One region of the Streptomyces sp. NPDC028308 genome, then DNA from elsewhere that is predicted to be linked to it. Evidence: riboswitches for the same ligand, from Rfam matches in the RefSeq annotation. Region 1 holds a riboswitch; each other region holds the start of a gene.
The links. A riboswitch is a leader RNA that binds a small molecule or an ion and turns the genes downstream of it on or off. The one in region 1 is predicted to bind cyclic di-AMP.
Positions count from the first base shown of each region.

Region 2: another riboswitch for cyclic di-AMP. It lies ahead of ACZ4VA_RS23510 (transglycosylase family protein); the one in region 1 lies ahead of ACZ4VA_RS32150 (M23 family metallopeptidase).
Region 3: another riboswitch for cyclic di-AMP. It lies ahead of ACZ4VA_RS13095 (C40 family peptidase); the one in region 1 lies ahead of ACZ4VA_RS32150 (M23 family metallopeptidase).

Region 1 covers NZ_JBVHTO010000015.1:19,020-30,288, reverse strand. Annotated here, with positions in the region: gene ACZ4VA_RS32185 (DEAD/DEAH box helicase) at 1-461, shown strand, start outside; gene ACZ4VA_RS32180 (amino acid permease) at 624-2,177, shown strand; tRNA gene ACZ4VA_RS32175 (tRNA-Lys) at 2,288-2,363, shown strand; gene ACZ4VA_RS32170 (dihydrofolate reductase family protein) at 2,459-3,601, shown strand; gene ACZ4VA_RS32165 (alginate lyase family protein) at 3,701-4,915, shown strand; tRNA gene ACZ4VA_RS32160 (tRNA-Met) at 5,009-5,082, shown strand; gene ACZ4VA_RS32155 (PP2C family protein-serine/threonine phosphatase) at 5,226-6,563, shown strand; cyclic di-AMP (ydaO/yuaA leader) riboswitch at 6,819-6,976, shown strand; gene ACZ4VA_RS32150 (M23 family metallopeptidase) at 6,988-8,037, shown strand; gene ACZ4VA_RS32145 (aldo/keto reductase) at 8,094-9,038, shown strand; gene ACZ4VA_RS32140 (PrsW family intramembrane metalloprotease) at 9,294-10,643, opposite strand; gene trmB (tRNA (guanosine(46)-N7)-methyltransferase TrmB) at 10,709-11,269, opposite strand, start outside.
Region 2 covers NZ_JBVHTO010000010.1:91,077-102,345, forward strand. Annotated here, with positions in the region: gene ACZ4VA_RS23495 (DUF501 domain-containing protein) at 317-856, opposite strand; gene ACZ4VA_RS23500 (FtsB family cell division protein) at 883-1,359, opposite strand; gene eno (phosphopyruvate hydratase) at 1,457-2,743, opposite strand; gene ACZ4VA_RS23510 (transglycosylase family protein) at 3,109-3,798, opposite strand; cyclic di-AMP (ydaO/yuaA leader) riboswitch at 3,803-3,973, opposite strand; gene ACZ4VA_RS23515 (LysM peptidoglycan-binding domain-containing protein) at 4,191-5,171, opposite strand; gene ACZ4VA_RS23520 (cytochrome P450 family protein) at 5,446-6,804, opposite strand; gene ACZ4VA_RS23525 (globin domain-containing protein) at 7,334-8,575, shown strand; gene ACZ4VA_RS23530 (nucleoside triphosphate pyrophosphohydrolase) at 8,637-9,638, opposite strand; gene ACZ4VA_RS23535 (SurA N-terminal domain-containing protein) at 9,820-10,473, opposite strand; gene ACZ4VA_RS23540 (glycoside hydrolase domain-containing protein) at 10,690-11,269, opposite strand, start outside.
Region 3 covers NZ_JBVHTO010000005.1:115,513-123,652, forward strand. Annotated here, with positions in the region: gene bioD (dethiobiotin synthase) at 1-66, opposite strand, end outside; gene ACZ4VA_RS13060 (adenosylmethionine--8-amino-7-oxononanoate transaminase) at 68-1,348, opposite strand; gene bioB (biotin synthase BioB) at 1,341-2,564, opposite strand; gene ACZ4VA_RS13070 (8-amino-7-oxononanoate synthase) at 2,727-3,860, shown strand; gene ACZ4VA_RS13075 (DUF397 domain-containing protein) at 3,907-4,131, opposite strand; gene ACZ4VA_RS13080 (helix-turn-helix domain-containing protein) at 4,141-4,998, opposite strand; gene ACZ4VA_RS13085 (ATP-binding protein) at 5,248-5,700, shown strand; gene ACZ4VA_RS13090 (DUF6328 family protein) at 5,785-6,318, opposite strand; gene ACZ4VA_RS13095 (C40 family peptidase) at 6,398-6,871, opposite strand; cyclic di-AMP (ydaO/yuaA leader) riboswitch at 6,875-7,039, opposite strand; gene ACZ4VA_RS13100 (hypothetical protein) at 7,407-7,715, opposite strand; gene ACZ4VA_RS13105 (ATP-dependent Clp protease proteolytic subunit) at 7,723-8,140, opposite strand, start outside.

The sequences.
Region 1 (11,269 bases):
GTGACGACCGTGGTGGCAGCGACCGTGGCGGTTTCCGCCGTGACGACCGCGGCGGCAACGCCGGTGGCCGTACCTTCGAGCGTCGTGACAACGACCGCGGCGGCTTCCGCCGTGACGACCGTGGTGGCAGCGACCGTGGCGGCTTCCGCCGTGACGACCGCCGTGACGACCGCGGCGGGCGTACGTTCGAGCGTCGTGAGGGTGGCGACCGCGGCGGTCGTACCTTCGAGCGTCGTGACAACGACCGAGGCGGCCGCACCTTCGAGCGTCGCGACGAGCGCGGCGGTCACCGTGGCAGCGACCGTCCCTTCAACCGCGACCGCCAGGACAACCGCCCCTCCAGCGGTTTCCGCTCCGGCAGCCACGACCGCCCGTACGGCCGTCGTGACGACCACCGCGGCACCGGTGCCGGCTCCTTCGGCCGCCGTGACGAGAAGCCGCGCTGGAAGCGCAACGGCTGATCCGGTGACGGGCCTCGCGCCCTGACGGAGAAGGGCCCGTACGACTCACGTCGTACGGGCCCTTCCGTCTGTCCGGGAAGATCATTTTGCGGCCGGGTCACGGTCGAGTTTCGGCCTTCGTGCCGCGCATGCCCGGCACTTGGTGAGGGAATCGCTGGGGGCATGACAACTCCACCCGCCTCAGGGGCGCGTGACCCCTCCGCCGCCCTCTCCGACGAGGAACGGCTCGCCCAGCTCGGCTACACCCAGGTCCTCGCCCGCCGCATGTCCGCGTTCTCGAACTACGCGGTGTCCTTCACGATCATCTCGGTGCTGTCGGGCTGTCTGACGCTGTACCTGTTCGGGATGAACACCGGCGGTCCCGCCCTGATCACCTGGGGATGGGTCGCGGTCGGACTGATGACGCTGTTCGTCGGACTGGCGATGGCGGAGATCTGTTCGGCCTATCCCACCTCCGCGGGACTGTACTTCTGGGCCCACCGGCTGGCGCCGCCCCGCACCGCCGCGGCCTGGGCGTGGTTCACCGGATGGTTCAACGTCCTCGGGCAGCTCGCCGTGACCGCCGGCATCGACTTCGGCGCGGCCTCCTTCCTGGGCGCCTACCTGAACCTGCAGTTCGACTTCGAGGTCACCCCGGGCCGGACGATCCTGCTCTTCGCCGGGATCCTCGTCCTGCACGGACTCCTCAACACCTTCGGGGTCCGCATCGTCGGCCTCCTCAACAGCGTCAGCGTGTGGTGGCACGTCCTCGGCGTCGCGGTCATCGTCGGCGCGCTCGCCCTCGTGCCCGACCACCACCAGTCCACGTCCTTCGTGTTCACCGAGTTCGTGAACAACACGGGCTGGGGCAGCGGGGTCTACGTCGTCCTCATCGGCCTGCTGATGGCCCAGTACACCTTCACCGGGTACGACGCCTCGGCCCACATGACCGAGGAGACCCACGACGCGTCGACGGCCGGCCCCCGGGGTATCGTCCGCTCCATCTGGACCTCGTGGATCGCGGGCTTCGTCCTGCTCCTCGGCTTCACCTACGCCATCCAGTCGTACGACAAGGCGCTCGCCTCGCCCACGGGGGCGCCGCCCGCGCAGATCCTGCTCGACGCGCTCGGGGCGACGGCGGGCAAGCTCCTGCTGCTGGTCGTCATCGGCGCCCAGCTCTTCTGCGGGATGGCCTCCGTCACCGCCAACAGCCGCATGATCTACGCCTTTTCGCGGGACGGCGCGCTGCCGTTCTCGCAGGTGTGGCACACCGTGAACCCGCGGACCAGGACACCGGTCGCGGCGGTCTGGCTGGCGGCACTGGGCGCCCTGGTGCTCGGCCTGCCGTACCTGATCAACGTGACGGCGTACGCGGCCGTGACGTCGATCGCCGTCATCGGCCTCTACATCGCGTACGTCATCCCGACGCTCCTGCGGCTGCGCAAGGGCGAGGCGTTCGAGCGGGGGCCCTGGCACCTGGGCCGCTGGTCGCGGGCGATCGGGATCGTCTCCGTCGCCTGGGTGGCCGTCATCACCGTCCTCTTCATGCTGCCGCAGGTCTCGCCGGTCACCTGGGAGACCTTCAACTACGCCCCGGTCGCGGTCCTCGTCGTCCTCGGCTTCGCCGCGACCTGGTGGCTGGTCTCGGCCCGCCACTGGTTCCTCAACCCCGGCCACGAACGCACCATCGCCCGTGAGGCCGCCCGTGCGGGCGCACCCGAACCGGTCGATCCCTGACCCTTCCCGCCCACTTCAGACCCCCCGGCGCGGCCGGGTCACCGATACCCGATCGGAGTCCCGGCCGCGTCCGGCTATGCTCGGGGATGCATCGGCGCGAGCCGTTGCGTGGACCCTTAGCTCAATTGGCAGAGCAGTGGACTTTTAATCCATTGGTTGTGGGTTCGAGTCCCACAGGGTCTACCACGCACAGCGCCTCACGCGGCCTCGGCCGGGTGGGGCGCTGTTGTCGTTGACCCGAACCACCACGAGCCGAGCGCTCGGAGCCGGAGAGTGCGCCCATGCCCCACCCCCACGTCCTGCTGTCCGCCGCCGTCTCCCTGGACGGCTTCCTGGACGACACCGGGCCCGACCGCCTGCTGCTCTCGGGGCCGGCCGACTTCGACCGGGTCGACGAGGTACGGGCGTCCAGCGACGCGATCCTGATCGGCGCGGGCACCATCCGCGCCGACAACCCCCGGCTGCTGGTGAACTCGGCCGAGCGGCGGCGGGCGCGGCTCGACGCGGGGCGCCCGGAGTACCCGCTCAAGGTCACGGTCAGCGGGTCCGGCGACCTCGACCCCGCGGCGCGGTTCTGGCACACCGGCGGCGACAAGACGGTCTACACGACGGACACGGGGGCCGCCCGGGCAGCCGCCGCGCTGCACGGACTCGGCGTCGAGATCGTCGCGGCCGGCCCCGAACTGGACTGGCGGACCGTCCTGGAGCACCTGCACGACGTACGCGGTGTCCGGCGGCTCATGGTGGAGGGCGGCGGCCGGGTGCACACCCAGCTGCTGCGTCAGGGCCTCGCAGACGAACTGCAGTTGGTCCTCGCCCCGCTCCTCGTGGGCGAGCCCGACGCACCCCGCATGTTCGGCCCCGGCCCCTACCCGGCTGGACGGATGAGCCTGGTGGAGACCCGGCCGGTCGGGGACGTCGTCCTCATGCGCTACGTCCCCACCGCCCCCGGCACCGGACCGCTCGCCACCGCCGCCGACCGGCGCTGGCTGGCACTGGCCTGCGAACTGGCCGCCCAGTGCCCGCCCTCGGAGACCGCCTTCAGCGTCGGCGCGGTCGTCGTCGCGGCGGACGGCACCGAGATCTCCCGCGGGTACTCGCGCCAGGGCGACCCGGTGGAGCACGCCGAGGAGGCCGCCCTCGCCAGGACCGACCCGGCGGACCCGCGCCTGGCCACCGCCACCGTCTACAGCAGCCTGGAGCCCTGCGCCCGCCGCGCGTCCCGGCCCGCGCCCTGCGCCCGGCTGATCCTCGACGCCGGGGTGCGGCGCGTCGTCACCGCCTGGCGGGAGCCCGACACGTTCGTCGCCGGTGCCGACGGCAGCGGGGTCCTGACGGCGGGCGGCGCCGACGTCGTCGTACTGCCGGAGTACGAGGAGGCGGCCAAGGCGCCCAACCGGCACCTGCTGCCGCCCGCCGCGTGACCGGGGCCGCCTGCCGGACGGGCTAAGCCATCCTGCGGGCGGGCGGCCGAGGGGTCAGGCTGCGAGGGAGTCGATGCGGCGGACCCGGAGGTCGAGGCGATGCGTTCAGTGGGGCGGCGGGTGACGGCGGTGCTGCTCGCACCGCTGCTGATGGGGCTGTTGGCGTCCTGCGGGACGTCCTCGCACGCGCGCTCGGCGGTGCGGGCGCGGCCCGAGGACGGGGCGTTCGAGCACCCCGGAGTGCTGGTCAGCCGGGAGCAGCTGGACAACGTGCGGCGGCACGTGGACCAGGGCGAGCAGCCGTGGGTGAGCGCGTTCCTCGGCATGCGGGACAGCCGCTACGGGTCGTACAAGTGGCAGGCCAAGCCGTACGCGACCGTGGCGTGCCCGCCCGACACCCGGGCCGGGCGCGGCTGCGTCGAGGAGCGCGAGGACGCCATCGCGGCGTACACCCAGGCCCTGTTGTGGAGCGTCACCGGCCGGCCGGAGCACGCGGCCAAGGCGATCGAGATCATGGACGCCTGGTCGGACCGGGTGCGGCGGCACACCGAGGCCAACGCCGGACTGCAGACCGCCTGGGCGGGATCGACCTGGGCCCGCGCCGGGGAGATCGTGCGGCACACGAAGGCCCACTGGCCGGCGGCGGGCGTCGAGCGGTTCCGGCGCATGCTGCGGACGGTGTACCAGCCCGAAGTCACCAAGCCGGTCCCGGACTTCAACGGCAACTGGGACCTCGTCATGACCGACGCCGCCATCGGCATCGCCGTCTTCCTCGACGACCACCGGGCCTTCGACGCCGCGCTCGCGCGCTTCCGGCAGCGCGTCCCCGCCTACTTCTACCTGCGTCAGGACGGGCAGCTGCCGATGGCCCCGGCGGGCGGCACGGTGGACACCCCGCAGAAGATGACGACGTACTGGTTCGGGCAGAAGCGCTACACGGACGGGGTCGCGCAGGAGACCTGCCGCAACTTCAAGCACGTGGGGTACGCGCTCGCCGCCACCGCCCACATCGCCGAGACCGCCTGGCACCAGGGCGTCGACCTGTACCGCGAGGTCGAGGACCGGCTGCGCGCGGCGCTCACCTTCCACGCCCGCTACCAGCTGGGCGAGACGCCGCCCGGCTGGCTGTGCGGCGGCAAGGTCGACCGCGACATGGGGCCCGACATGGAGGTCGCCCTCAACCACCTGGAGGGCCGGCTCGACGTCCGCGTCCCGGCCGCCCGCAAGCTCGTCGAACGGACCCGGCCCGCCGGAACGGACGATCTGTTCGTGTCCTGGGAGACCCTGACCCACGCCGGGAACCCGGCCGCCTGACCCCCGGCAGGAGCCGAATTCGCAGGTCGCGGGGGTGGCCGGGTGCAGGCGTGCGTCCGCGCCCCCGCCGATGGCGTACACTGGTCTCAACGACGCGGGGTGGAGCAGCTCGGTAGCTCGCTGGGCTCATAACCCAGAGGTCGCAGGTTCAAATCCTGTCCCCGCTACTGAAGGCCCAGGGCCGGAACTCGGATCATCGAGTTCCGGCCCTGAGTCGTTTCCCGGGCCGGGCCCGCCGGCGCTCCCATCGGTGTCATCCGGTCGGTCCACACCGGTCGCCGCCCGCCCCCGTGGCGGGAAGCCTGGACGGGTGGGGCAGCGAGGTGGCGCGCGACGGCCGGAGGAACCGGGGTCCGGCGGGGCCGGCGGCCGGTTCTCCGACGCCGACGACCGGGCCGCGCCAGACCCCCGTGACCGCGTGCCCGGCGGCGGGCCGGACCTCGGAGCGGGCCTCGTGGACGGCGGCCGGAAACCGCTTCCCGGAGGGCGCGAACGGGCCGGGGGACGGCTGCCCGGCGATCCGGTGCCCGATCCCGGACTGGGCGTCCCGTCACCGCCCGCCCCGGAGCGGCCCGCCCGCCGGATCTCGTACGCGCGCACCGTGGTGCGCGCCCTGCCCGCGCTGCTGATCGTCGCCGGGGTCCTCTACGACTACCTCACCCCGTCGCAGTTCACGGCCGCCCCCTTCTTCACGGCCGCGCCCCTGGTCGCCGCGCCGCTGCTCTCGCTGCGCGGCACGGTCCTCACCGGCCTCGCCACGGTCGCCGCCGTCCTCGCCGTGCACGTCGACCTCGGCATCGTCGCGCACGCGGAGGCGGTCACCGAGCTGGTCACCGTGGCGACCGTCACCGTCCTCGCCGTGCTCATCAACATGCTCGTCCGCCGCACCGACCGGCGGCTCGCCTCCGCCCGCGAGATCGCCGAGGCCGCCCAGCGCGCCGTGGTGCCGCGCCCGGAGGAACGGATCGGCGGGCTGGAGGTGGCGGCGCGCTACGAGGCGGCGCAGGCCGACGCGTTCATCGGCGGCGACCTGTACGCGGTGCAGGACTCCCCGTACGGGGTGCGGCTGGTCGTCGGGGACGTGCGGGGCAAGGGAATGGGCGCGGTGACGGCCGTCGCCGTCGTCATCGGGGCGTTCCGTGAGGCGGCCGAGCACGAGCCGACGCTGGAGGCGGTCGCCCAGCGGCTGGAACGGGCGCTGGCGCGCGAGGGGACGCGGCGCGACGGGCTGGACGCCTTCGAGGGGTTCACCACCGCCGTTCTCGCGGAGGTCCCGCACGGGGACGGCTTCGTGCGCGTCGTCAACCGCGGCCATCCCCCGCCGCTGCTCCTGCACGCGGACGGCACCCTGCGCACGCTGGAGGGGCCGGACTCCGCGCTGCCGCTCGGGATGGGCGAGCTGGGCACCTGGCCCGACCGTGCCGCCGTGGTGCCGTTCCCGGGCGGGGCGACGCTCCTCGTCTACACGGACGGGCTGTCGGAGGCGCGCGACCCGGAGGGCCGCTTCTACGACCCCGCGGCCCGTCTCGCGGGACGGGTCTTCCGCGACCCGGACGCGCTGCTCGACACCCTCATCAAGGACGTGCACCGGCACACGGGAGACGGGACGACGGACGATCTGGCGCTGCTGGCCGTACGGCGGCCGTGAGTCACCGGGGCGGGAGAAGGGGCCGAGGTCACCGCGAGTGATCGAGTAGCACCGCTGCGCATAACAACTGACGAACCGTCAGCGAAAATGAGGTTTAGCCCGCAGGGTCAACTCGCCCGGTTTTCACCGCCCGTGACCCGTAAGTCCGTGACGAAGACGTTAATGATCAGTCGGAACAGCTTGGAATACGGGACCCGAGTCTATTAACGTTCGATAACGCAGCGCGGTCGTCCCAGCCGTCACAAGAGATGGCTCCGTGCGCACGCGCCGAATCCCGCAAGGGAACCGGGGAACCACCAACTTGGGGTGAATCGAGCGTCTTCCGCGGTGCGGTGCACCCTGGTCGACGCGCGTAGGAGACCTTCCTGCTCCGAACCCGTCAGCTAACCCGGTAGGCGAGAAGGAAGGAAAGGAGCGCGCCCACGTGGCGTCCAACCGGCCTGCCCAGTCAACCTCGTTCGCGCCGAGTGACCAGCAGAGCAACACCTTCGGCTACGGCCGCGGCAACGACGAGGGCCCCTGGGAGGAGTGGAATCCCACCGAGGATTCCGTCCGTCCCGTCCGTGGCCGGCACCGCGTCTCCAAGCAGCGCGGCGGAGGACTCGCCCGCAGCTCCACCGTCCTCGGCGTAGGCGTCATCGCCGCCGTCGGCGCGGGCGGCATGGCCACCGCGCAGAGCGGCAAGCCGCCGGTGTCCATCTCGATGCCCGACCTGTCATCGGTCGCCGACTCGGCCAAGGGCCTGATATCGGACGGCTCCGACGCCGGCGCACCGAAGGGCTCGGCCACCCCGCTCACCACCGCGGGACTGACCAACTCGGACACCGCGCGAGGCACCACCGACGCGGGCGAGGCCCTGCGCGCCCGCATCATGCAGCAGGCCGAGTCGCAGCAGGACCAGGTCGACCTCAAGGCCGCCGAGGCGGCTCAGGCCGCCGCCGTGAAGAAGGCCGCCGAGGAAGCCGCCAAGACCCAGGACGAGGCCGAGGCCAAGGCCGCCGCCGCCAAGAAGAAGGCGGAGCAGGAGGCCAAGGAGAAGGCCGAGGCGGAGCGCCTCGCGGAGCTCGCCAAGAGCTACGCGCTGCCGACCTCCTCGTACACGCTCACCTCGCGCTTCGGTGACTCCGGCTCCATGTGGTCCTCCGGCTACCACACCGGCCTCGACTTCGCGGCGCCCACCGGCACGCTGATCAAGGCCGTGCACACCGGAACCATCACCGAGGCGGGCTGGGCCGGTTCGTACGGCTACCGCACCATCCTCACCCTGGAGGACGGCACCGAGGTCTGGTTCTGCCACCAGTCGTCCATCAGCGTCAGCGTGGGCCAGAAGGTCGCCACCGGTGACGTCATCGGACGGGTGGGCGCGACCGGCAACGTGACCGGGCCGCACCTGCACATGGAGGTCCACGCGGGCGGCGCCGCCACCGGCATCGACCCGATGGCGTGGCTGCAGAGCAAGGGCCTCAACCCGTAGGTCCGCCGGCCGGGCTCGCGGAATAGGCGGTACCGCGGACGATGTTGAAATCGTCCATGACTTCTCTCCGCAAGCTCGGCCCGTCAGACCTCGAGGTCTTCCCGCTCGCCCTCGGCGGCAACGTCTTCGGCTGGACCGCCGACGAGGCGCAGTCCTTCGCCGTGCTGGACGCCTACGCGGCGGCCGGCGGCAACTTCGTGGACACCGCGGACACCTACTCCTCGTGGGCTCCCGGCAACGAGGGCGGCGAGTCGGAGACCGTCATCGGCCGGTGGTTCGCCGCGCGCGGCAACCGTTCCGACATCGTCCTCGCGACCAAGGCCGGCGCGCACCCCGCGTACAAGGGGCTGGCGCCCGACACCCTCAGGGCCGCCGCCGACGCCTCGCTGCGCCGGCTGGGCACGGACTACATCGACCTGTACTACACGCACTACGACGACCCCTCGGTCCCCGTCGAGGACATCATCGGCACGCTCGACGAACTGGTGCGGGCCGGCAAGGTGCGCGCCGTCGCGGCCTCCAACATCTCGCCCGAACGGCTCCAGGAGTCCCTGGAGTTCTCCGACCGCGAGGGCCTGGTCCGCTACGTCGCCGTCCAGCCGCACTACAACCTCGTCTCCCGCCGCACCTACGAGGGCCCGCTCCAGGAGATCGCCTCCCGCTCCGGCCTCGCCGCCGTCCCGTACTACGCCCTGGCCTCCGGCTTCCTCACCGGCAAGTACCGCCCGGGTACGACGGTCGACTCGGCGCGGGCCGCCGGCGCGGGCAAGCACCTGGAGACCGAGCGCGGGACGCGGGTGCTGGCCGCGCTCGACGAGATCGCCGGGTCCCGGGGCGTCCCGCAGGCCACGGTCGCCCTGGCCTGGCTCGCCGACCGGCCGACGGTGGCGGCGCCGCTCGCCTCCGCCCGGACGGTCGAGCAGCTCCCGGCGCTCCTCGGGGTGGCCGACCTGACCCTGACGGACGCGGAGCTGGCCACGCTGACGCAGGCGTCCGCCTAGGGCCTGTCGTTTGGATCAGGCCGGTGTCGCGGGGTCTGGCACGCACATCTGCGGCGTTGTCGTCGGTCGCCGACTCCCCCACTCTCGGCTCCGCTCGAGCGGGGGGACCCCCATCGCTTCGACTCCCTCCTCCGCCTTGCAGCTGCACGCACCAGACCCCGCTCGGGTCGGCCGGGACGAACCGTCCGTCACGGCCGGCCTGATCCAAACGACAGACCCTAGACAGGTCCCGCCGGTCGCTCCGCCCCGGTCGCGCTACGAGCGGTACGGGTTGTACGCGCCGTAGGGGTCGTGGCCCGGGTGGGGCGCCGGGTACGCCGACGGGGGGCCGGCGTACGGGTGGACGGGCGGCGGCGCGTACAGCGGTGGCCAGGGCGGTACGACCGCGGGGGCGGACGCCCGGGCCGCGTACGCGAGGGAGGGCCGGGCTACCTCCCGGCGCCGCCACAGCTCGTGCAGCAGCTCCCTCTCCCGTACGACGAAGTCGGCGCTCGCGCGGCCGGCGCGCCCGCGGTGCCGCAGGAACGCCAGCGAGGTCGCGTAGGACTCGTACTCGGCGACCGACCGGGCGGCGGCCTTGCCGAAATGGTGAGCGGCGTAGTCGCGAGCCAAACGCCGCGCCCGCATGGACCCCAGGACGAACGGCTCGGGCGCCGTCAGCCAGCCCGCCACGGCGTACGCGGGCAGCTCCGCGCGCACGGTGCGCAGTTCCCGCTGGCGCGTCCATATGACCAGCCAGGTGAGCAGGCCGAACGCGGGGACCATGAAGGCCGCGTAGACCGCGAAGAAGCCGTACTCGCCGAAGGACGAGGAGCCGTTCCACACCGCGTGCATGCCCATGGCCAGCAGCAGTCCGGACAGCGGCAGCAGCACCCGGCGCAGGCGCTGGCGGTCCGCGGACAGCGCGGCGATGCCGAAGCCGATGCCGGTGAGGACGGTGAACAGCGGGTGCGCGAACGGGGACATCACCACGCGCACGAAGAAGGTTGCCGCGGTCACCGACGCCAGGCCCCGGCCGCCGTTGAGCTGGTCGGTGCCGAAGGCGTTGCCGAGGTAGAGGATGTTCTCGGTGAAGGCGAAGCCGGTGGCGGTCACCCCGGCTATGACGACCCCGTCGACGATCCCGGTGAAGTCCCGTCTGCGGAACAGGAAGACCAGCAGCACGGCGGCCGCCTTCGCGGACTCCTCCACCACGGGCGCTATGACGGTGGCACCGAGCGTGTCGGCGCCGGACGGGTCAGCGGTCGCTGTCGCTATCCACCGGGTCGCGAAACTGTTGGCGACGATCGCTATCAGCGCCGCCGCGCAGGCGCCCCAGGCGAAGGCGAAGAGCAGGTTCCGCCAGGGGCCCGGTTCGACGCGGTCCAGCCAGCGGAACGCGGCCAGCAGGAGCGGGACCGGCAGCACGGCGAGGCCGAGGCCCACCAGGAAGCCCTGGGTGCCGGTCTGCCGGCGGACCAGCGCGAGGATGACCAGTCCGGAGAGCGCGAGCAGGGTGACCAGGGCGCCGTAACGCACCCATCTGTGCTGCCACCAGTGCGCATGCCGCAGCGCACCGTCGGCCGAGCCGGTGGGGTACGTCGGGTACGGAGGAAAGGTGGCCACGGCATCGACCCTAACGAGGGAGGGGCGCTGCCCGCGACGGCACCCGGTGGGGGCCGTGCGGTGCCTCAGTCGCCGGCGGGGGGTTGGTCAGCGTGTTCCTCTTGGCGTTCGTTCCGGTCCTCGGCCCGGTGCTCCGCACGGCGGAACAGCAGGTCGTGCACCACATGGCCCTTGTCCAGTCCCTGGCCCTCGAAACGGGTCAGCGGACGGAAGCCGGGACGTGGCGCGTAACCGCCGTCCGGCTGGGTGTTCTCGAAGTCCGGGTGCGCGGTCAGCACGTCGAGCATCTGCTCGGCGTACGGTTCCCAGTCGGTCGCGCAGTGGAGGACGGCGCCGGGCTTCAGACGGGTCGCGGCCAGGGTCAGGAATTCCGGCTGGATGATGCGGCGCTTGTGGTGGCGCTTCTTCGGCCACGGGTCCGGGAAGTAGACGCGCAGTCCGTCGAGGGTGTCCGGTCCGAGCATCTCGCGGAGCAGGATGATCGCGTCGCCGTTGCCCACCCGGATGTTGGACAGCCCGTTCCGGTCGGCGAGATTGAGCAGGTTGCCCTGGCCGGGCGTGTGCACGTCGACGGCCAGGATGCCGGTGTCCGGGTCCGCGGCGGCCATCTGGGCGGTGGCCTCGCC
Region 2 (11,269 bases), on a different contig from region 1:
TCTCGCCGTGCGGGAGAGAGCGCTTTGATCTCGCCGTGCGGGAGAGATTTCAGCCCGTCCGGCGTTTGAGGACGAGGCCGTCCAGGCCGAACCCGCTTCCCCCGGGTGACCGGCTTCTCGCCGCGAGGGAGAGATTCTCAGCCCGTCCGGCGTGTGGGGACAAGTCCGTCCGGTCAGAAGCGGGTTCCCCCGGGCGGCCCGGATCTCGCCGCGAGGGAGAGATTCTCAGCCCGTCCGGCGTTTGAGGACGAGGCCGTCCAGGCCGATGCGGGGGTCCGGGGGCGGCAGCCCCCGGCAACGGCGTCCACAGGGACGGTCACCCCTCGGGAGAGTCGGCCCCGGCGACGGGGACCACGCACGTTCCCTTGCGCCACCACTCCGGCAGCATGGCGATCGCCTCGTCCCCGAGCGGGTTCACCCCGGGCCCCGCGGCCAGCGAGTGCGCCACGAGCACGTGCAGGCACTTCACCCGGTCCGGCATGCCGCCCGCGCTGGGGAAGCCCTCCAGGACCTCCATGGCGTCCCGGCGGGCGATGTAGTCCTCGTGCGCCGCACGATAGGCCGCCGCCAGCTCGGGATCGGTGGCCAGACGGTCCGTCATCTCCTTCATGACGCCGTTCGCCTCCAGCGTCCCGATCGCGGAGGCGGCCCGCGGGCACGTCAGGTAGTACGTGGTCGGGAACGGCGTGCCGTCGGGCAGGCGGGGCGCCGTCTCCACCACGTCGGGCTGCCCGCAGGGACAGCGGTGCGCGATCGCGCGCAGCCCGCGCGGCGGGCGACCGAGCTGCTGCTTGAAGGCCTCGACGTCCGCGTCGGTGGGCTCGGTGCGCGGGGTGGGCGGCGGGGGCGTTTCCATGCCGTGTGTCTTGTCTTTCTGGTCAGTTACCGGGCGGCGCGGTCGGACTTGTCCACGCCGTCCCAGACGTTGGCGTACCAGGGACGGGCAGCCGCCCCCTGGTCGGTGCGGGACTTCTTCACCGCGTCCGGGTCGATCACGATGTAGCCGGTCTCGCCCGGCATCACGTAGTGCAGCCGCTGCCGGATCTGCTGCTCGGCGTACGCGTCGTCCTTCCAGCGGGCCTTGAGGTCACGCAGCTCCTCGACCCGCTGCCGGGCCTCGTCCTGCTGCCGCTCCAGCTCGGCGACCTCGGCGCGCTGGGACACGTACTGCCTTATCGGGTACGCGAGCGCCACGACGAGGGAGCACAGGACCAGCGCCAGCAGAGCCGCACGGCCCGTCAGACGGGAGCGGTGGGCCTGCCGCCTGGTCTGGGAGCGGTAGACCCTGGCCGCCGTCTGCTCACCGAGCAGCCGCAGCCTGGTCGTGGTGGAGAACCGGTCCCGGTCCTTCACGGCCATGAATCCCGCCTCCCCGGCACAAGCCCGTCACGTGCGTACGTCCCCGCACACGGTACGGGACCGAGTACGGGGACGTACGTACGACGCTTCCTACGGGTCAGCCCTTGAAGCGCGGGAACGCCGAGCGGCCGGCGTAGACCGCGGCGTCGTCGAGAATCTCCTCGATGCGCAGGAGCTGGTTGTACTTGGCGACGCGGTCCGAGCGGGCCGGTGCGCCGGTCTTGATCTGACCGCAGTTCACGGCGACGGCGAGGTCGGCGATGGTGACGTCCTCGGTCTCGCCGGAGCGGTGGGACATCATGCACTTGAAGCCGTTGCGCTGGGCCAGCTCGACGGCGTCCAGGGTCTCGGTCAGCGAGCCGATCTGGTTGACCTTGACGAGCAGGGCGTTGGCGGAGCCCTCCTCGATGCCGCGGGCCAGGCGCTCCGGGTTGGTGACGAAGAGGTCGTCGCCGACGATCTGGACCTTGTCGCCCAGCTTGTCGGTGATGACCTTCCAGCCGGCCCAGTCGTCCTCGTACAGCGGGTCCTCGATGGAGACCAGCGGGTACGCGGAGACGAGCTCCTCGTAGTACTCGGTCATCTCGGCGGCCGAGCGGGACTTGCCCTCGAACTCGTACCTGCCGTCCTTGTAGAACTCGGACGCGGCGACGTCGAGCGCGAGAGCGATCTGCTCACCGGGGATGTAACCGGCCTGCTTGATGGCCTCGACGATGAGGTCGAGGGCGGCGCGGTTGGACTCCAGGTTCGGGGCGAAGCCGCCCTCGTCGCCGAGGCCGGTGGACAGACCCTTGGTCTTCAGCACCTTCTTGAGGGTGTGGTAGACCTCGGCGCCCCAGCGCAGCGCCTCGGAGAAGGACTCCGCGCCGATCGGCGCGATCATGAACTCCTGGATGTCGACGTTCGAGTCGGCGTGCGAGCCGCCGTTCAGGATGTTCATCATCGGCACGGGCAGCAGGTGCGCGTTCGGGCCGCCGAGGTAGCGGAACAGCGGCAGGTCGCTGGCCTCGGAGGCGGCGTGCGCGACGGCGAGGGAGACGCCGAGGATGGCGTTGGCGCCGAGCGAGCCCTTGTTGTCGGTGGCGTCCAGGTCGAACATCGCCTGGTCGATCAGGCGCTGCTCGGTGGCGTCGTAGCCGACGAGCTCCGGGCCGATCTGCTCGATGACCGCGAGGACGGCCTTCTCGACGCCCTTGCCCTGGTAGCGGTTGGGGTCACCGTCGCGCAGCTCGATGGCCTCGAAGGCTCCGGTGGAGGCGCCGGACGGAACGGCGGCACGACCCGTGCTGCCGTCGTCGAGGCCGACCTCGACCTCGACGGTGGGGTTCCCTCGCGAGTCGAGGATTTCCCGGGCTACGACGACGTCGATGGACGGCACGAGCATCTCCTTCTGGGATGTGACGCGGTTACGCGGAGCCCCTTGGCCCGCTGACTGCACGGAGCCGCGGTCGGCTCCGCGACATGAGCCTAACCGGCTCCGGGCGATCGGCCAGCCGGTCGACCACCCCATGGACAGAACCGAGAGTAAATTGTTTCCGAACGGAACAAAAACCTGTCCCGTACAGGCATCCGCGACGGAGCGGCGCGTCCGGCGCGGGCATGAAAAAGCCCCGCTCCGGTGCGTACGGGGGAACACGCACCGGAGCGGGGAGCCCGTGGGGACGGGGGCGGCCCTCACGGGGTCTCCATGGCGGAGCCCCCGCATGAGGGAGGGCCGTGACCGGGCCGTGCGCCCGGCGTCAGCCGGTGTCAGCTGAGGTGGAGCTGCTGACCGGGGAAGATGAAGTCGGCGTCGTCGACGATGTCCTTGTTCAGCTTGAACAGCTTCTGCCAGCCGCCCTTGACGTGCTTCTCCGCGGCGATGGAGCTCAGGGTGTCGCCCTTGACTACCTTGTACTCGCCGTCACCCTTCTCGACCTTCTTGCCGGTCGGGGTCTCGACGGTCTTCTTGGCGGTCTCCCGCTCCGAGGAACGCGAGGCGCGCTGGTCCTGGGACTGGGGCGCCTGCTGCTGCGGCTGGGCCGTGCTCTGCGAGCCGGTGTCGGCCGCGGCGCCGCCGCCGGTGGAGGCGCCGGACAGGCCGACGCCGCAGGTCGGCCAGGCACCCTTGCCCTGCGCCGCCAGCACCTTCTCGGCGACGGCGATCTGCTGGGACTTGGAGGCCTGGTCGGCGGTGGAGGCGTAGGCCGAGCCGCCGTAGGCGGACCAGGTGGAGGCGGAGAACTGCAGGCCGCCGTAGTAACCGTTGCCGGTGTTGATCGACCAGTTGCCGCCGGACTCGCACTGGGCGACGGCGTCCCACTCGGAGGTGGTGGCGGCGGAGGCGCTGCCGGCCGCCATCAGCGGGGCGGCGATGGCGACACCGGTGACACCGGCGAGCGCGGCGACACGGGTGGCCTTGGACGGGCGACGGTGCTTGGCCTTGTTGTTACGCAGCATGAAGTGATCCCCTCACCGACGCCTGCGAGGTGAGCTGTCGGGTTCGGGCGGGTGAGTGCCCGGTCGTGCGCACATGGCGCACGGCTTCACCCCAAGCCGTTCCCGGGTGTCTCACAACTCCCGGGCCCGGCACTTACCTTGGGTCCCCCGCTCCTGCCTACGGCGCTTGACGCGACGACTGTTCCCGGGCGGCCGCTGGCAGGATTCGGCGTTGCGACCGTCGGGGCCCGCTGTGGCGAGCGATCACGACCGTAGACACGCGACGGCCGGAATTTCAAAGACGATCAGGGCTTCTGAGACCCATCTCTCACTCTCACCAAACCGGACATTGCGGTGTGAACCATGACGTGAACTACCGCTGTTTTGTACCCGATTCGCCGCCTGACGACCGCTTAGTCTCCCGCGACCTCAAGGCTCTGACCGGGGAGGATGAGGTCCGGGTCGGAGCCGACCGTCTTCTCGTTCTCCGTGTACAGCTCGTTCCATCCGCCGTTGACCGCAAGGGAGTCGGCGATGCTCGTGAGACTGTCGCCGAGACGGACGGTGTACGAGCCCTCGGAGGTGTCGTCGGAGGCGCCCGAGTCGCGCGCGGCGTGGCGCCCCGCGGAGTCCTTCTGACGCCCGGCGTCCACTCCGGTGTCCGAGGTGCGCTCGGCGCTGGCGCCGCGGTGCTTGCCGGTGCCGGTGCCCTCGCTCGCGGGGGTGCTCGGAGTGGTGGAGGAGCCGCCGGTACGACCCGACTTGTCCGAGTCGTCAGCCTTTGCCTTGCCCTTGTCCGCGGTACCGGAGTCCCGCGACTCGCTCTCCTCCGGCGTCGGGGACGCGTCGGACTTCGCCGCCTTGCCGGACCCCGACGGGGAAGGCTTGGCGCTCGTGCCGCCGGTCGACAGACCGCCCGAACCGGACGAGTTACCCTTCGCGGACGAATCGGACGGGGAGGCGTCGGGGGACGAGGACGCGTCGTCGGCGACCCCCGTGTCGACCTCGACGGAACCCGAGTTCTTGCTGAGGCCGGAGAGCGGGCCGCAGGTGGGCCAGGCCGCCAGGCCCTGTCCGTCGAGCAGTTTCTCGGCGACGGCTATCTGCTGCGAGCGGCTCGCCTCGTCGGGGCTCGGCGCGTAGTCGAGGCCGCCGTACTTGTCCCAGTTCTCCTGGGTCATCTGGAGGCCGCCGTAGAACCCGTTGCCGTTGTCGGCACTCCAGGAGCCGCCGCTCTCGCACTCCGCGACCCGGTCCCACGTGGTGCCGTCGGCTGCGCTCGCGCCGGTGGCGCCGAGCAACGGGATGGCGATTGCCGATCCGGTGACGCCGGCCGCGACGATGATTGCCGGAGCCTGGCGGGGGCGACGGTGACGACCGTTCCCGGAGAGCATGCGGTGGGCCTTTCGGAGACAGCGGTGACAGACGCGACGGAAGATCCATCGCGTTGATGCGTGAACGTATCGGCACTCGAACGCTTGTCACAAGTCGATGCAGCGCAGATCACGTGAAGATCACAGTTTTGACGGTGTGTCATGTTTGACCGGGCACCACGCTCGCGCCGCCGAAGTGCGAACTCCCGCCGCATGTCCCGGTTGTGGCACTTCGCCCCTGTCGGTGCCGGCCGCGAAACGGATCGCGTGCCCTCCGGCCGGGCCGCCGCCACCGCTACCGGGGCGGCGTGAACTCCACCGGCAGCGTGCGCAGTCCGCGCATGATGAGCCCGCCGCGCCAGCGCAGATCCGCCGGGTCCGCGGCCAGCCGCAGGTCCGGCAGGCGGGTCAGCAGCGTGGCCAGGGCGGTCTGCCCCTCCAGCCGGGCGAGCGGCGCACCGAGGCAGTAGTGGATGCCGTGCCCGTATCCGAGGTGCTGGTTGTCACGGCGGGAGAGGTCCAGCGCGTCCGGCTGCTCGAACCGCTCCGGGTCGCGGTCGGCGGCCGCGAGGACGACGAGGACGGGGTCGCCCGCGGCGATGTCCTGGCCGCCGATCCGGACGGCCTCTGTCGCGAAGCGCCAGGTGGCGAGCTCCACGGGCCCGTCGAAGCGGAGGAGTTCCTCGACGCCGGTCTCCAGCAGCGCGCTCTCCCCGGCGGCGAGCGAGTCCTGGAGCCGCCGCCGCTGCTCGGGGTGGGTGAGCAGCGCGTAGGTCCCGTTGCCGATCAGGTTCACGGTCGTCTCGAAGCCGGCGAACAGCAGGATGAAGGCCATCGCCGCCGCCTCGTTCTCCGTGAGGTGCTCGCCGTGGTCGGAGGCCCGGATCAGCCCGGAGATCAGGTCCTCGCCGGGTCCCGGCACGTCGGGGAGCGCCTCGCGCTTGCGGTGGATCAGCTCGGCGAGGTAGCCGCGCATCTTCTTGACCGACCGGGCGACACCGCCGCGGGGCCCGCCGCCGTGCCGGATCATCATCCCGGCCCAGTCCCGGAAGTCGTCCTGGTCCTCGCGCGGGACGCCGAGCAGGTCGCAGATGGCGTAGATGGGGAGCGGGAAGGCGAAGTCGTGGATGAGGTCGGCCTCGCCCCGCTCGGCGAACCGGTCGATGAGCTGGTCGGTGAGTTCCTGGACGCGGGGCGCGAACTCGGCCACCCGCCGGGGCGTGAACGCCTTGCTGACCAGACGGCGCAGACGGGTGTGGTCCGGCGGGTCGATGTTCAGCAGATGCGTCATCAGCTCGGCCTTGCGCTCGCCCGGGATGCCGGTCTTGCCCTTGGCGTGCGCGGGTTCGTCGTGGTGCGCCGGGTTCTTGCTGAGCCGTCCGTCCGCGAGGGCCTGCCGGGCGTCCCCGTACCGGGTGACCAGCCAGGCCTCCACCCCGCTGGGCAGCCGCGTCCGGTGCACGGGAGCGTGCTCACGCAGCCAGGCGTACGCCGGATACGGATCGGTGGCGAACTCCCAGCTGAAGAGCTCGGGGACGGGAGCACCGGCGCCGGGGGCGGCGGGGACATCGGCGCCGGGGGCGGCGTCGGTGGTGGGGGTGTTCGCGGCGGGGGTGCTGCTCGGGTGGGCGGGCTGTACGGGGTCTTCGGTCACGCGTCGACGGTATCCGGCACCTCGCGGAGGGGGACGGGGAGCGTTCGGGGGCGGGGCGCCGTGCGGTGCGGAGGGCTGGGGGGGGGCGTTGGGAGCGCCGGGCCATGCGGGGCCCGGGACCGGAGGGCGTTGGGAGCGCCGAGCCGTGCGGGCGGAGGGCTGGGGGCGTTGGGAGCGCCGAGCCGTGCGGGCGGAGGGCTGGGGGCGTTGGGAGCGCCGAGCCGCGTGGGGCGGAGGCCCGGCGGACGTTCGGGAGTGCCGCGCCGACCGGGGTGGTACCACCGTCCCGGCCGGGCGGGCGTGCGATCCGGCCATCCGGCGGGCCGGGTCGAACACCCGCCGCGCGGTCGTCCGTACGGCCGGACGGACAGATCCCGCGGGTTCCCGTCCCCTTGTGGGCCGCCGCCGGACACCCTCGGACAAGCGTGTTCAGCGACGCGCTCGCCGGGGCCCGGGCACTTCACCCCGGACTGTCCACAAATGGCCCGCGACTTGACTTCGCGGTTCGAGACGTCCCTACATTCCGCCCGTGGACCCCGAAATACTCAGATCCAGCTTCGCGGTCGTCGAACGACGGGCCGAGTTCGCGGTCAAGTACTTCTACTCGCACCTGTTCCGGCACCACCCGGACATCCGCGAGCTCTTCCCGCTGGACTTCCCGGACGACATGCAGCGGCAGCGGGACCGGCTCTTCGGTGCCCTCACCCAGGTCGTGGGCCGGCTGGAGGACCCGACGCTTGCGGGGTACCTCGGGGAACTGGGACGGGACCACCGCAAGTACCTGGCGGAGCCTGCGCACTACACGGCCGTCGGGACGAGCCTGATCGCCGCCTTCGCCGCCGTGGCGGGATCGGCGTGGAACGCGGAGGTCGAGAAGGCGTGGGGCGAGGCGTACGCGACGATCGCGGACGCGATGCTCCAGGGCGCCTGGGAGGCCGAGAACGGCGACGAACCCCCCTGGTGGGACGCCGAGATCGTCGCGCGAAGGCGGTACGGGGAGGACGTCGTCGTCCTGACGCTGCGCCCCGCCCGTCCCCTCACCCACCTCCCCGGCCAGTACGTCAGCGTCAACGTCCCCTACTTACCGGGCATATGGCGTCCTTACTCGGTGGGCAACGCGCCCCGGCCCGACCACACGCTCGACCTCCACGTCAGCCGGGTGGAGGGAGGGGTCCTGTCCACCGCCCTGGTACGGCAGACCCGCGAGGGCGACGTGCTCCGGCTGGGCGCGCCGGGCGGCGGGCTGACGCTGCGGCCCCCGGAGGACCGGCCCGTCACCTTCGTCGCCGCCGGGACCGGCTGGGCGCCCGTCAAGGCCCTCCTGGAGCAACTGGTCCAGCTCGAACGGCTCGCGGGTCTGGACGACGCGCCCTACGACTCCCGCCTCTTCGTCGTCGCGCGCGACCTCGCCCACGTCTACGATCGCGCCTCCATCGAGGAGTTGCGGGCGCGTCTCCCCCGGCTGGCCGTCACCTTCATCACGCCCGCACCGGGCCGACCCAAGACGCAGGCCACCGAGCGGCTCCTGACGGCGTTCGGAAACCGCGCCAACTGGGCCCAGCACGACGTGTATCTCGCCGGACCGCCCCAGCTCGTCGAGGAGATCGGCGACGCCCTCCCCGCCCTCGGTACCGCGCCCGAGCGGATCTTCCACGACCTGCTTCCGACCGTGCGGGAGTTCGACCCCCGGCCGTCGGGTCCCGCCGAGTGGTTCCTGGACCGGACCCGGCCGAGCTGGCACAACCCGTCGAGCCGCGAACCCGGCGACTGACCGGACCCGCACCGGGCCAGACACCGACACCGACACCCCCCGCGAAACCCGGGGCGAACCGTCAGCCTTCGTCCGTGCCCCGTCTTGATTCCTCCGTCGCCCTGATCGCGTCCCGGTAGGCGCGGGCCGCCGCGCGCAGTGCCGTCTCCGGGTCGACGCCGGCCTCCTCGGCGCGTGCCGCCGCGGCCAGCAGTTCGTAGCCCACGCCCTCGCCCCGGGGCAGCGGGACCTCGAGGCCGGCCGTGCGGACGCGGGAGGCGAGCTTCGCGGCCAGCGCGAGTCCGGGCTGGCCGAGGGGGATGCCCTCCGTGACCGAGGTCCGGCGCTTCTCCTCCGCCTTGGTGCGCAGCCAGTGCTCCTTGACCTCCTCGGGGGTCGAGGCGGACGCGTCCCCGAAGACATGGGGGTGGCGGTGGATGAGCTTGGTGACGATGCCGCCCGCCACGTCGTCGATCGAGAAGGGCTCGGAGCCGTCCTCGGGGCTGCCCTCCTCGGCGATCCGCGCGTGGAAGACGACCTGGAGCAGGACATCGCCGAGCTCTTCCCGCAGCTCGTCCCGGTCGCCCTCCTCGATGGCCTCGACCAGCTCGTACGCCTCCTCGATGCCGTACTTCGCGAGGCCCTCGTGGGTCTGGCGGGACGACCAGGGGCACTCGGCGCGGATGCGGTCCATGACCTGGACGAGGTCCAGGAGCCGGGCGCCCGGCAGGTCGTACGAGGCGGGGAGCAGCTCCAGGTCCGGCATCTGTATGCGTCCGGAGCCGGCGAGACGCGCGAGTCCGTCGGTCAGGCGCGGTTCGCCCTCACCGGTGGCGACGACGACCACCGTGCGCCCGCCCGCACAGAGGTCGAGCAGCTCCTCGGCGGTCGGGGATGCCTCGTCGACCGGGACGCCCGCCTCGCGCAGGTACGGCAGCTGGGGATGTGCGCCGTCCGCGCACAGGACGCGGTCGGCCGTGTGCAGGGCCTGCCAGGCGGGCCAGGACAGCAGTCCGGGGGCGACGCGGTGGCTGGTGGTGAGCAGGACGACGCGGCCGGGGGCGGGGGCGCCGGCGTCGGGCACGGAGGTGTCGCGGCCGGGCGCGGCGCCGGTCTCGGAGCCGCTCGCGTTCGGGTCGCCGTCGAGGCTGGTTGCGTTCACCCTTCGAACGTAACCCACCCCGCCGACGCCCCCGGCGGTTGTCCACAGGCGGTGGCCTTCGGCCGGTGGGCTGAACCGTTTGTCCACAGCCCACCGGTCGCGGTCAGGCGGGCTTCTGAGCCGCCGCGGTGATCTCCCGCAGCCACGGGGTCTTCGCGTCGACGCGGCTGCTCTTCTCTACGTCCCAGGTGCCGTAGCGCGGGTTCAGGTCGACGTGGAGCTTCTTGGAGGCGTCGGACATGGCCTTCCAGAACGTGGCCTTGCCCGCCTCGGTGTTCATGTCGGCGCCGAGCGCGGCGGCGAGCTTCTGCGCCTCGATCTCGGTGCGGAGGCTGTCGTCGAGACGCTGGGGAGCCACGCCGTACTGCTGGAGCCAGGCCGTCTCCAGCGCCTTGGCACCGCCCGCCTGCCGTTCCAGACCGGCGCGCATCTGCTGGGTGTCCTTGCGGGTGACGCTCACGCCCGCGTCCTCGGCGGCGCGCGCCAGGACCCGGTCCAGGACCAGGCTGTGCAGGGTGTCGCGGGTCAGGCTGCCGGTCTTGGCGATGGCCTGCTCGTACTGGGCGTCGTCCTTGGTGGCGTCCCGCTGTGCCACGCGTACCTCGTTCACCCGGCTCTCCAGCTGGCCGACCGTGATCCGCTGGCCGCCCACGACGGCGGCGGCGCCGGGGTGGGCGTCGCTGCCGCAGGCGGTGAGCAGGGGGGCCGCGGCGATGATCGCGGCGGAGAGGACGAGCGCGGTGCGACGGCGGTGCAAGGAAGCCTCCCGAGGAGATTGTGCGACGGTGCACAAGGTCTTGCGGTGATCGATGTTAGGCAGTGGCTCAGCTCTCGGCCACCCATTCGACCAACGATTCGCGAGGACTTCGGGCACCCTCGCGCCCGCGTGTCCGCCGCCGGAACCACCGGGCCGGCCCGCGGACCCCCGGCCCGGGGCGCCGCCGGGTGCGCTGCCGGCGGGCGCGGCGGGGCGTCAGCCCGTGATCGCCACCGGTGCGTCCCAGGCGTCGCGGTCCACGGTGATCGTGTAACCGCCGCGCGACTCCTTGCTGTTGACCATGTACTGGTGGGCGCGGCTGTGGTTCGTCCAGCGGTCGGCGGCGAACGGCCAGTCGGCGGTCGTGGTGTTCTGCTTGTCCCACAGCGCGTACCAGAGGTTGCCCGGCAGGTCCGTGCGGTCGCTCGCGTCGGCGATCGCCTTGGCGCTGGAGCTCCGGAAGCCGTAGAACCCGGTGCGGTACGTCTTGGCGTGCAGGGTCTTGTCGAAGGCGCGGACGTACGTCAGCACGGCGTCGTCGCACGCCGTGTTCGTGACGTCGTAGGCCTCCATGTCCAGGTAGATCGGGCTGCCCGCCTTCATGCCGAGGGCGGACGCCTTGGTGACCGCGTCGGCGGCGTCGGTGGCGCCGAGCGAGGCCGCGGTGGCGGCGGTGATCTTCTCGGGGCTGGAGCCCGTCTGGCACGGCGGCTGCGCCCCGACGTACAGGGGGATGAGCTTCCAGCCGGTGGTGCTGACGGACTTCACCCAGGAGGCGGTCAGGTTGGGCTGCGCG
Region 3 (8,140 bases), on a different contig from region 1:
GGTCGTGACGGTCTTGCCGACCTCCGTGCCCGTCCCCGTGATCACCAGTACCGCTGTGTCCCGCATGTCATCCCTCCCGTGCCGCCGCGCACACCGCGCGGGCGATACGTTTCACGTCCGCGTCGCCGGTGACGTACGGCGGCATCGTGTAGACGAGGTCGCGGAACGGCCGCAGCCACACGCCCTCGCGCACGGCGGCCCGCGTCGCCGCCGCCATGTCGACGTCGTGGTCCAGCTGCACCACGCCGATCGCGCCGAGCACCCGCACGTCCCGCACCCCCGGCAGCTCCGCCGCCGGCGCGAGCCCGTCGCGCAGGCCGGTCTCGATGCGCTTGACCTCGGTCTGCCAGTCCTGCCCGAGCAGCAGGTCGATGGAGGCGCACGCCACGGCCGCCGCCAGCGGGTTGCCCATGAACGTGGGCCCGTGGGCCAGCACCGGGACCTCGCCGCGCGAGATGCCGTCGGCGACGCGCGCCGTGCACAGTGTCGCCGCCATCGTCACGTACCCGCCGGTCAGCGCCTTGCCGACGCACATCACATCCGGCGTCACCCCGGCCTGCTCGGCCGCGAACAGCGTGCCCGTGCGGCCGAACGCGGTCGCGATCTCGTCGAAGACCAGCAGCACGTCGTGGGCGTCGCACGCCTCGCGCAGCACCCGCAGATACTCGGGGGAGTGGAAGCGCATCCCGCCCGCGCCCTGCACCACCGGTTCCACGATCACCGCGGCCAGCTCGTCCGCGTGCCGCCCGATCAGCTCACGCAGGTGCTCGGCGTACGACTCCTCGTACGCGGCCGGGGGCGCGTCGGCGAAGACCTGGCGCTGGAGGACGCCCTGCCACAGCTCGTGCATCCCGCCCTCGGGATCGCACACGGACATCGGCTGCCACGTGTCGCCGTGGTATCCGCCGCGCCAGGTCAGCAGCCGCTGCTTGCCGGGACGGCCCAGCGAACGCCAGTGCTGGAGGCACATCTTGACGGCGACCTCGACCGAGACCGAACCGGAGTCGGCGAGGAAGACGTGCTCCAAGCCCTCCGGAGACATGTCGACAAGACGCTTCGCCAGCCGCACGGCGGGCTCGTGGGTGAGCCCGCCGAACATGACATGGCTCATCCGGTCCAGCTGGCCGCGCACCGCGTCGTTCAGGACCGGGTGGTTGTAGCCGTGGATCGCCGACCACCACGACGACATCCCGTCGATCAGCTCGCCCGAACCGTCGGCCATCCGCAGCCGCACGCCGCTCGCCGACTCCACGACGAGCGGCGTCTGACGGCCCGGCATCGGACCGTAGGGGTGCCAGACGTGCCGCCGGTCCAGGTCGAGCAGTTCCGGCACGGACAGCTCAGGCATTGGGCGCGAGGTCCGTTCCGGCACCCCGTCGGCGGACCGCGACGAGGTCGGTCCGCGCCTCGCTCGCCTGCGGCGCGGCGGCCGACCCGCAGACACCGCCGCCACCGCCGCCCTCGTGCGACCCGCAGCCCGCCTCGGCGTGCGACCCGCAGCCCGCGCCCTCGTGCGAGCCGCAGCCCGCGCTCTCCCGGGAACCGCACCCGCCGGCCGGCGCGCGGTGCTCGGGCAGCGTGACCTCGCCCGCACCCTCCACCTCGAAGCCGGCGTCCGCGATCATCTCCAGGTCGGCCTTGCCTGCCTGGCCCTCGCTGGTGAGGTAGTCGCCGAGGAAGATCGAGTTGGCCAGGTGCAGCGCGAGCGGCTGCATCGTGCGCAGGTGGACCTCGCGCCCGCCGGCGATCCGGACCTCGACGTCGGGGCAGACGAAGCGGACCATCGCCAGGATGCGCAGGCAGCGCTGCGGGCTCAGGTTCCACTCCTTGGCGAGCGGGGTGCCCTCGAACGGGATCAGGAAGTTCACCGGAACGGAGTCGGGGTCCAGCTCGCGCAGCGCGTAGACGACCTCGACCAGGTCCTCGTCGCTCTCGCCCATGCCCGCGATCAGGCCGGAGCACGCGGACAGTCCCGCCGCGTGCGCCTTCTGCACCGTGTCCACGCGGTCGGCGTACGTGTGCGTGGTCGTGATGTCCCCGTACGTCCCCTCGGACGTGTTCAGGTTGTGGTTGTAGGCGTCCGCGCCCGCCTCGCGCAGCCGCTCGGCCTGCCCGTCGGAGAGCAGCCCCAGGCAGGCGCACACCTCGACGCTCTCGTTCTGGTCCTTGATTGCCTTGATGGTGTCGGAGACCCGGTCCACGTCACGGTCCGTCGGACCGCGCCCGCTCGCCACCAGGCACACGCGCTTGGCGCCGCCCGCCAGGCCCGCCGCCGCGGCCTGCGAGGCCTCGTCGGGCTTGAGCCAGGTGTACTTCAGGATCTCGGCCTTCGAACCGAGCCGCTGCGAGCAGTAGGAGCAGTCCTCGGGACACAGACCGGACTTGAGGTTGACCAGATAGTTGAGTTTCACCCGTCGGCCGAACCAGTGACGGCGCACCTTGCCCGCCGCCGCCACCACGTCGAGCAGCTCGTCGTCGGACGTGGCCAGCACGGCCAGAGCTTCGTCCCGGGTCGGCAGCTCGCGCCGAAGCCCCTTGTCCACCAGCGTGTTCAGCAGGTCCATGAGGTCCGATCCTTGCCTATGCGACCGCCCGGGGCCAAGGAGAGTTTGCACAACAGAGACCGTTCGAGGTGTGGGTATTGCCACATCCTGGGCGGCGAGCCGGGCGGCTAGGGTCTGTGCACTGTCCACAAAACGACCTCATCAGGGCCCGGAGGCGCCAGCATGGCCGCATCGCCGTTCGCGTGGATCGACGAGCAGGCGGAGCACCGCCGCCGGGCGGGTCTCGTCCGCACCCTGCGCCCGCGCCCCGCCGACTCCCCGCTCCTCGACCTCGCGAGCAACGACTACCTGGGCCTCGCCCGCCATCCGGAGATCACGGAGGCGGCGGCCGAGGCCGCGCGGCGCTGGGGCGGCGGCGCCACCGGCTCCCGGCTGGTCACCGGCACGACGGAGCTGCACGGCGAACTGGAGCGGGAGCTGGCCGACTTCTGCGGCTTCGAGTCCGCGCTCGTCTTCTCATCGGGGTACGCCGCCAACCTCGCGGCCGTCACGGCGCTCGCGCCGCACGGCTCGCTGATCGTCTCCGACGCGGGCAACCACGCCTCGCTGATCGACGGCTGCCGGCTGGCCCGCGGCACGACACAGGTCGTCGCGCACGGCGATCCGGACGCGGTCCGCAAGGCGCTCGGCACCCACGAGGGGCCGGCCGTCGTCGTGTCGGACACCGTCTTCTCGGTGGACGGGGACGCGGCACCGCTGGCCGGACTCGCCGCCGCCTGCCGGGAGTACGGGGCCGGTCTCGTCGTCGACGACGCGCACGGCCTCGGCGTGCTCGGCGAGGGCGGGCGCGGTGCCGCGGAGGCGTCCGGTCTGGCGGGCGCGCCCGACGTCGTCGTCACCGTCACGCTCTCCAAGTCGCTGGGCAGCCAGGGCGGCGCGGTCCTCGGACCGGCCGCGGTGATCGACCATCTGGTCAACGCGGCCCGGACCTTCATCTTCGACACCGGCCTCGCACCGGCCGCGGCGGGCGCGGCGCTGGCGGCGCTGCGGCTGCTGCGCCGTGAACCGGAGCGGGCGGCACGTGCACGGCGGGTGGCGGGCACCCTGCACACCCGGCTGACGGCCGAGGGCCTGGAGGCGGTCCGGCCGGACGCCGCGGTGGTGTCGGTGCGCGCGCCGTCCCCGGAGCGGGCGGTGGCGTGGGCGGCCGGCTGCCGGGAGGCGGGTCTCGCCGTCGGCTGCTTCCGGCCGCCGTCCGTGCCGGACGGTGTCTCGCGCCTGCGGCTGACCGCCCGCGCGGACCTCGCCGAGGGACAGATCGAGCACGCCGTACGGGTGATCAGCCGGACGCGGTGAACGCCCCGGGGACCAGCCCGGTACGGCGAGGCGGGTGGTGCGGGGCTCAGCCCAGGGCGGCGATGAACCCCTCCCAGGCGGCCGGGGCGAAGAGCAGGGCGGGCCCCGCGGTGTTCTTCGAGTCGCGGACGGCGACCAGCCCGGCCCAGGGGCCCGGTCCCGGTCGCGCGGTCTCCACGCAGTTGTTCATCCCGGTGCTCCGGCTGCTGCGCAGCCAGCGCACGCCGTGCAGGGACGTGCTGGAAGGTACGTACCGAGGCAGTGCGGACATGAAGACTCCTCACGCGCCGTCACGTATCGCGGCGATGTAATCCACGGACTCCTCGGGCGAAAGGGCGTGGATCCGAAGGGTGTTGAAGGCCTCCGTATAGGCCTGGAGGTCTTCTTTCCGTTCGAGATGGAGGCTACTCGTCATGTGGTCAAGAACAACCACATCCAGATCAGAAGTGTTCGGAAATGAGAAGATTACGAAAGGCCCGGTGATTCCGATGTGGGCTCCGGTCGCGAAGGGGAGGACCTGGAGGCGCACGTGAGGAAGGTGCGCCGCCTCCAGCAGCCGTTCCAGTTGGCGTTCCATCACCGCAGGTCCGCCGACCGTCCGCCGCAGCACCGCCTCGTCGAGCACGGCGCTCAGTTCCAGCGGCGCATTCGAACACAGCACGTCCTGACGGGCCAGCCGTACCTCCACGAGCGTGTTCAGCTTTCCGTCCTCCAGCCCCTTCACGGCCGCCCGGGTGACCGCTCGGGCGTACTCGGGTGTCTGCAGCAGGCCCGGTACGACGGACGTCTCCAGCGTGCGCATGGTGCTGGCCTGCGACTCCAGACTGATGAAGTCCCGGTACGCAGGCGGGAGTACACCGCGGTAGGCGTGCCACCAGTGGTCGCGCCCGCCGCCCTCGGAGCCCGCCAGCCCGATCAGCAGCTCCCGCAGCCCGGGGTTCTGCACGCCGTAGGCGTCGAGGAGCCGGCGCACGTCCGGCGGCTTCGCCCCGCTGGTGCCGGTCTCGATCCGGCTCACCTTCGACTGGTGCCACCCGACGAGCCGGGCCGCCTCGCCGCTCGTGAGTCCCGCCCGGGTGCGCAGGGCGCGCAGTTCGGCGCCCAGCTTGCGGCGCCGCACCGCTGGACCGTGTCGCATGGCCGTCTCCTTCCGCCCGGTGAGCGGCGTTCACGGCGACGGTAGAGGATGAGCCCGGGACCCGGCCAAATGGGTTCGCTCGCCGCAGAGTTCACCGCTTCGAGCGACAGATATATGCATATCTTGGTGGATGGCGCCCGTGAGGCGTGCGGTGATGGCAGTCTGGCGCGAAGCACCAGTCCGGGACCGTACTCGAACCATCCGCTCCGTGTCGGACTACGGGTCCCGTGGGAAAGGGACGACGTCGCCATGGCAGATCACCAGGAAGCATCCGTCACTCTGCCGAGCGATCCCGCCTCGGTCTCCGCGGCCCGGAACTACGTCACCGGCGTGCTCGCCGAGTGGGGTCTGCCGGGTGACTCCGACATCGCCGAGACCGTACGCCTGATCGTGTCCGAACTCGCCACCAACGCCGTCCAGCACACCCTCGGGCAGTCCCCGACCTTCACCGTCGACGTCGTGCTCGACCGCGACGAGCAGCTGCGCATCGGCGTCACCGACAGCCACCCGCGCTTCCCGAAGCGGCTGCCCGCGGCCGTCCAGCAGGACAACGGCCGCGGTCTCGTGATCATCCGCTGGCTCACCGCCGAGTGCGGCGGAAAGATGAGCGTGCGGCCCACCCGGGAGGGCGGCAAGACGGTCGCGATCGAGCTCCCTTGGTCCCTCCCGGCCCAGCCGGTCACGGCGGGACAGGAACCTTGACGCGGCACCCGGCCACGCCGTCCCCGCGTACGCGTCGCGCGCCCCGTCCGGAGACGCTCCCCGCCGCCGGGGCCCTCAGGGCCGTCACCGGCGCCCCATCGGCCCGTCCTGCCCCTGTTTGCCCACCGGGGCCCCCTTCGCCCTCAGAGAGCGCCTTACGAGCCTGGGCAGGACGCCCCACAGCGTCACGCAGACGGCCAGCGTCCCCGCCGCCGCGGCGATTCCCGCCCCCCGCCCCAGCGTGACGTCCACGACGAGCAGCACGGAGCCGGTGAAGGCCAGCGTCAGGACGCACAGCCCTGCGGAGGCGAGAGCGGAGGAGACCCGCACGATGGTGGCCTTGGCGTTCTGCTGGAACAGCGACCGGTGCAGGGCGGCCGGCGCGACGAACAGGGCGGCGGCCAGCACGGCGAGGAGCAGCGTGGTGACGTACGTGGCGCGCTGCACCGTGTCGAGCGACGGGAACCGCTGGGTGAACGCCAGGGTCAGCAGGAACGCGAAGAGGATCTGCACGCCCGTCTGGACGACGCGCAGTTCCTGGAGCAGTTCGGCGAAGTTGCGGTCCGCGCGCTCCAGGGACGTCTCGTTCCGCGCGGAGTGAGGGTGTCGGTCGGCCATGGACGGACGTGTATCCGCTTCCGGCCCCGGTCACGCCCTCGGAGGGCGACGGCGACCGCCGCCGCCCTCTACGGGCGGGTCAGCCGACCCGGCCGTACCAGACGCTCTTCGTCCAGATCTTCGTGAGCTTCACGACCTCTCCGGTCTTCGGCGAGTGCCAGATCCGTCCCTTCCCGGCGTAGATGCCGACGTGGTAGACGTTCCGGCCCGAGTGGAAGAACACGAGGTCTCCGGCCTTGCGGTGCGAGGCGGAGACGTGATGGGTCTTGTTGTACTGCGCCGCGGCCGTACGAGGCAGCTTCTTGCCCGCCTTCTTGTACGAGTAGAGCGTGAGCCCGGAGCAGTCGAAGCGGCGCGGCCCCGTCGCGCCGTACTTGTACGGAGCACCCTTCTTGGAGGCCGCGATCTGGAGTGCCTTCGTCGCCGTCGAGGCCGCGGCGGCGTCGGATGCGACGCCGGGGACCACGAGGCTGCCGCCGACGGCGGCGATGGTGAGGGCCGAGGCCGTACCGGCCCGGGTCCACAGCGACGGGACACGATTGAGCGCAGTCATGCGCAACCCTTCGTCAGCCGCCTGTGAAGGATGACCTGTCGGATTCGGGCTGGCGAAGTTGCCCGGCCGCGGTGTGCGGCTTCACCCCAAGGACCACGCGGATTGCTCCGGCGGCCCGTCGTGCTGGGTCCTCCACTCCTGCCGATCCACTTCTGTCGACCGGTCATCCGGGCGGCGGCAGGACTCGGCGTCCGCCCGGACCGCCCCGCCGCTGCGGCGGGGGCTTGTCGTCGGAGGGATCTTCACTCATGGATGTCGGAAAATCCGAACGGAACCGGGGATTTGTGGGGTTACTCACCACTCACCCGTTCGGGTGGACACCCCCCATTTCGAACGGGGGTTGGGGGTGTCGACCATGCGCGCACCTGCGGCGGAACGCCTCATTCCGCCCTTGGTGTACGCGCGTTGCGCAACTCGGGAGGGCTGGAAAAAGGGGGCGCGTCTACGCCGTTGGGGGGTACGCCTTTTGGTGCGTTTGTGTCCCGGGCCGGACACCGCGCGCCGGCGGCGGGGACCGGCCCGGGATGGGGGTGCGTCAGTTGTCCGCCGGGGGCGGCAGGGTGACCCTGGCCGCTCGCCGCTCACCGTCCAGGACCCGCAGGGCCTGGGCCAGGGTCGGCGCGTGGACCTCGCTCTCGCCCCGCTGGTGCATCAGAGTGAGCGCGTCCCGCAGTGCGGCGGCTTTCACGACCAGCGCCTGGGCGGCCCGCAGGCCGCGGTAGGTGTCCCCGGGGCGGGCCGGATTGATCCGGCCCAGCAGGTCGACGACGTCGAGGTAACGGTCGATCAGCTCCGCCTCGGCGCGGGTCAGCGCGGGCAGGGGAGGCAGTTCGGGCGGCAGCATCGGCGCCTCACCTTCCGCCGGTCGCGGGGCGCGAGGACCGGTGGCGCGGCACGACCCGGTCGACCAGCCCGTACGCCACCGCCGCCGGGGCGTCCAGGACCGTGTCCCGCTCGATGTCGGCGGCGATCCGCTCCCGGCTCCGCCCCGTGTGCCGCGCGAGCAACTCCTCCAGCGTGTCGCGGGTGCGGGCCGTCTCCGCCGCGTGGATGAGCAGATCGCTCGCCTGCCCACGCACCGGCTCGGCGGCCGACGGCTGGCGGACGAGGACACGCGCGCCCGGCAGCGCGAGCCGCTTGCCCGGGGTGCCCGCGGCGAGGAGCACGGCGGCCGTCGACGCGGCCTGGCCCAGGCAGACGGTCTCCACGTCGCAGGACACCTGCCGCATCGTGTCGTAGATCGCCGTCATCGCGGTGAACGAGCCGCCG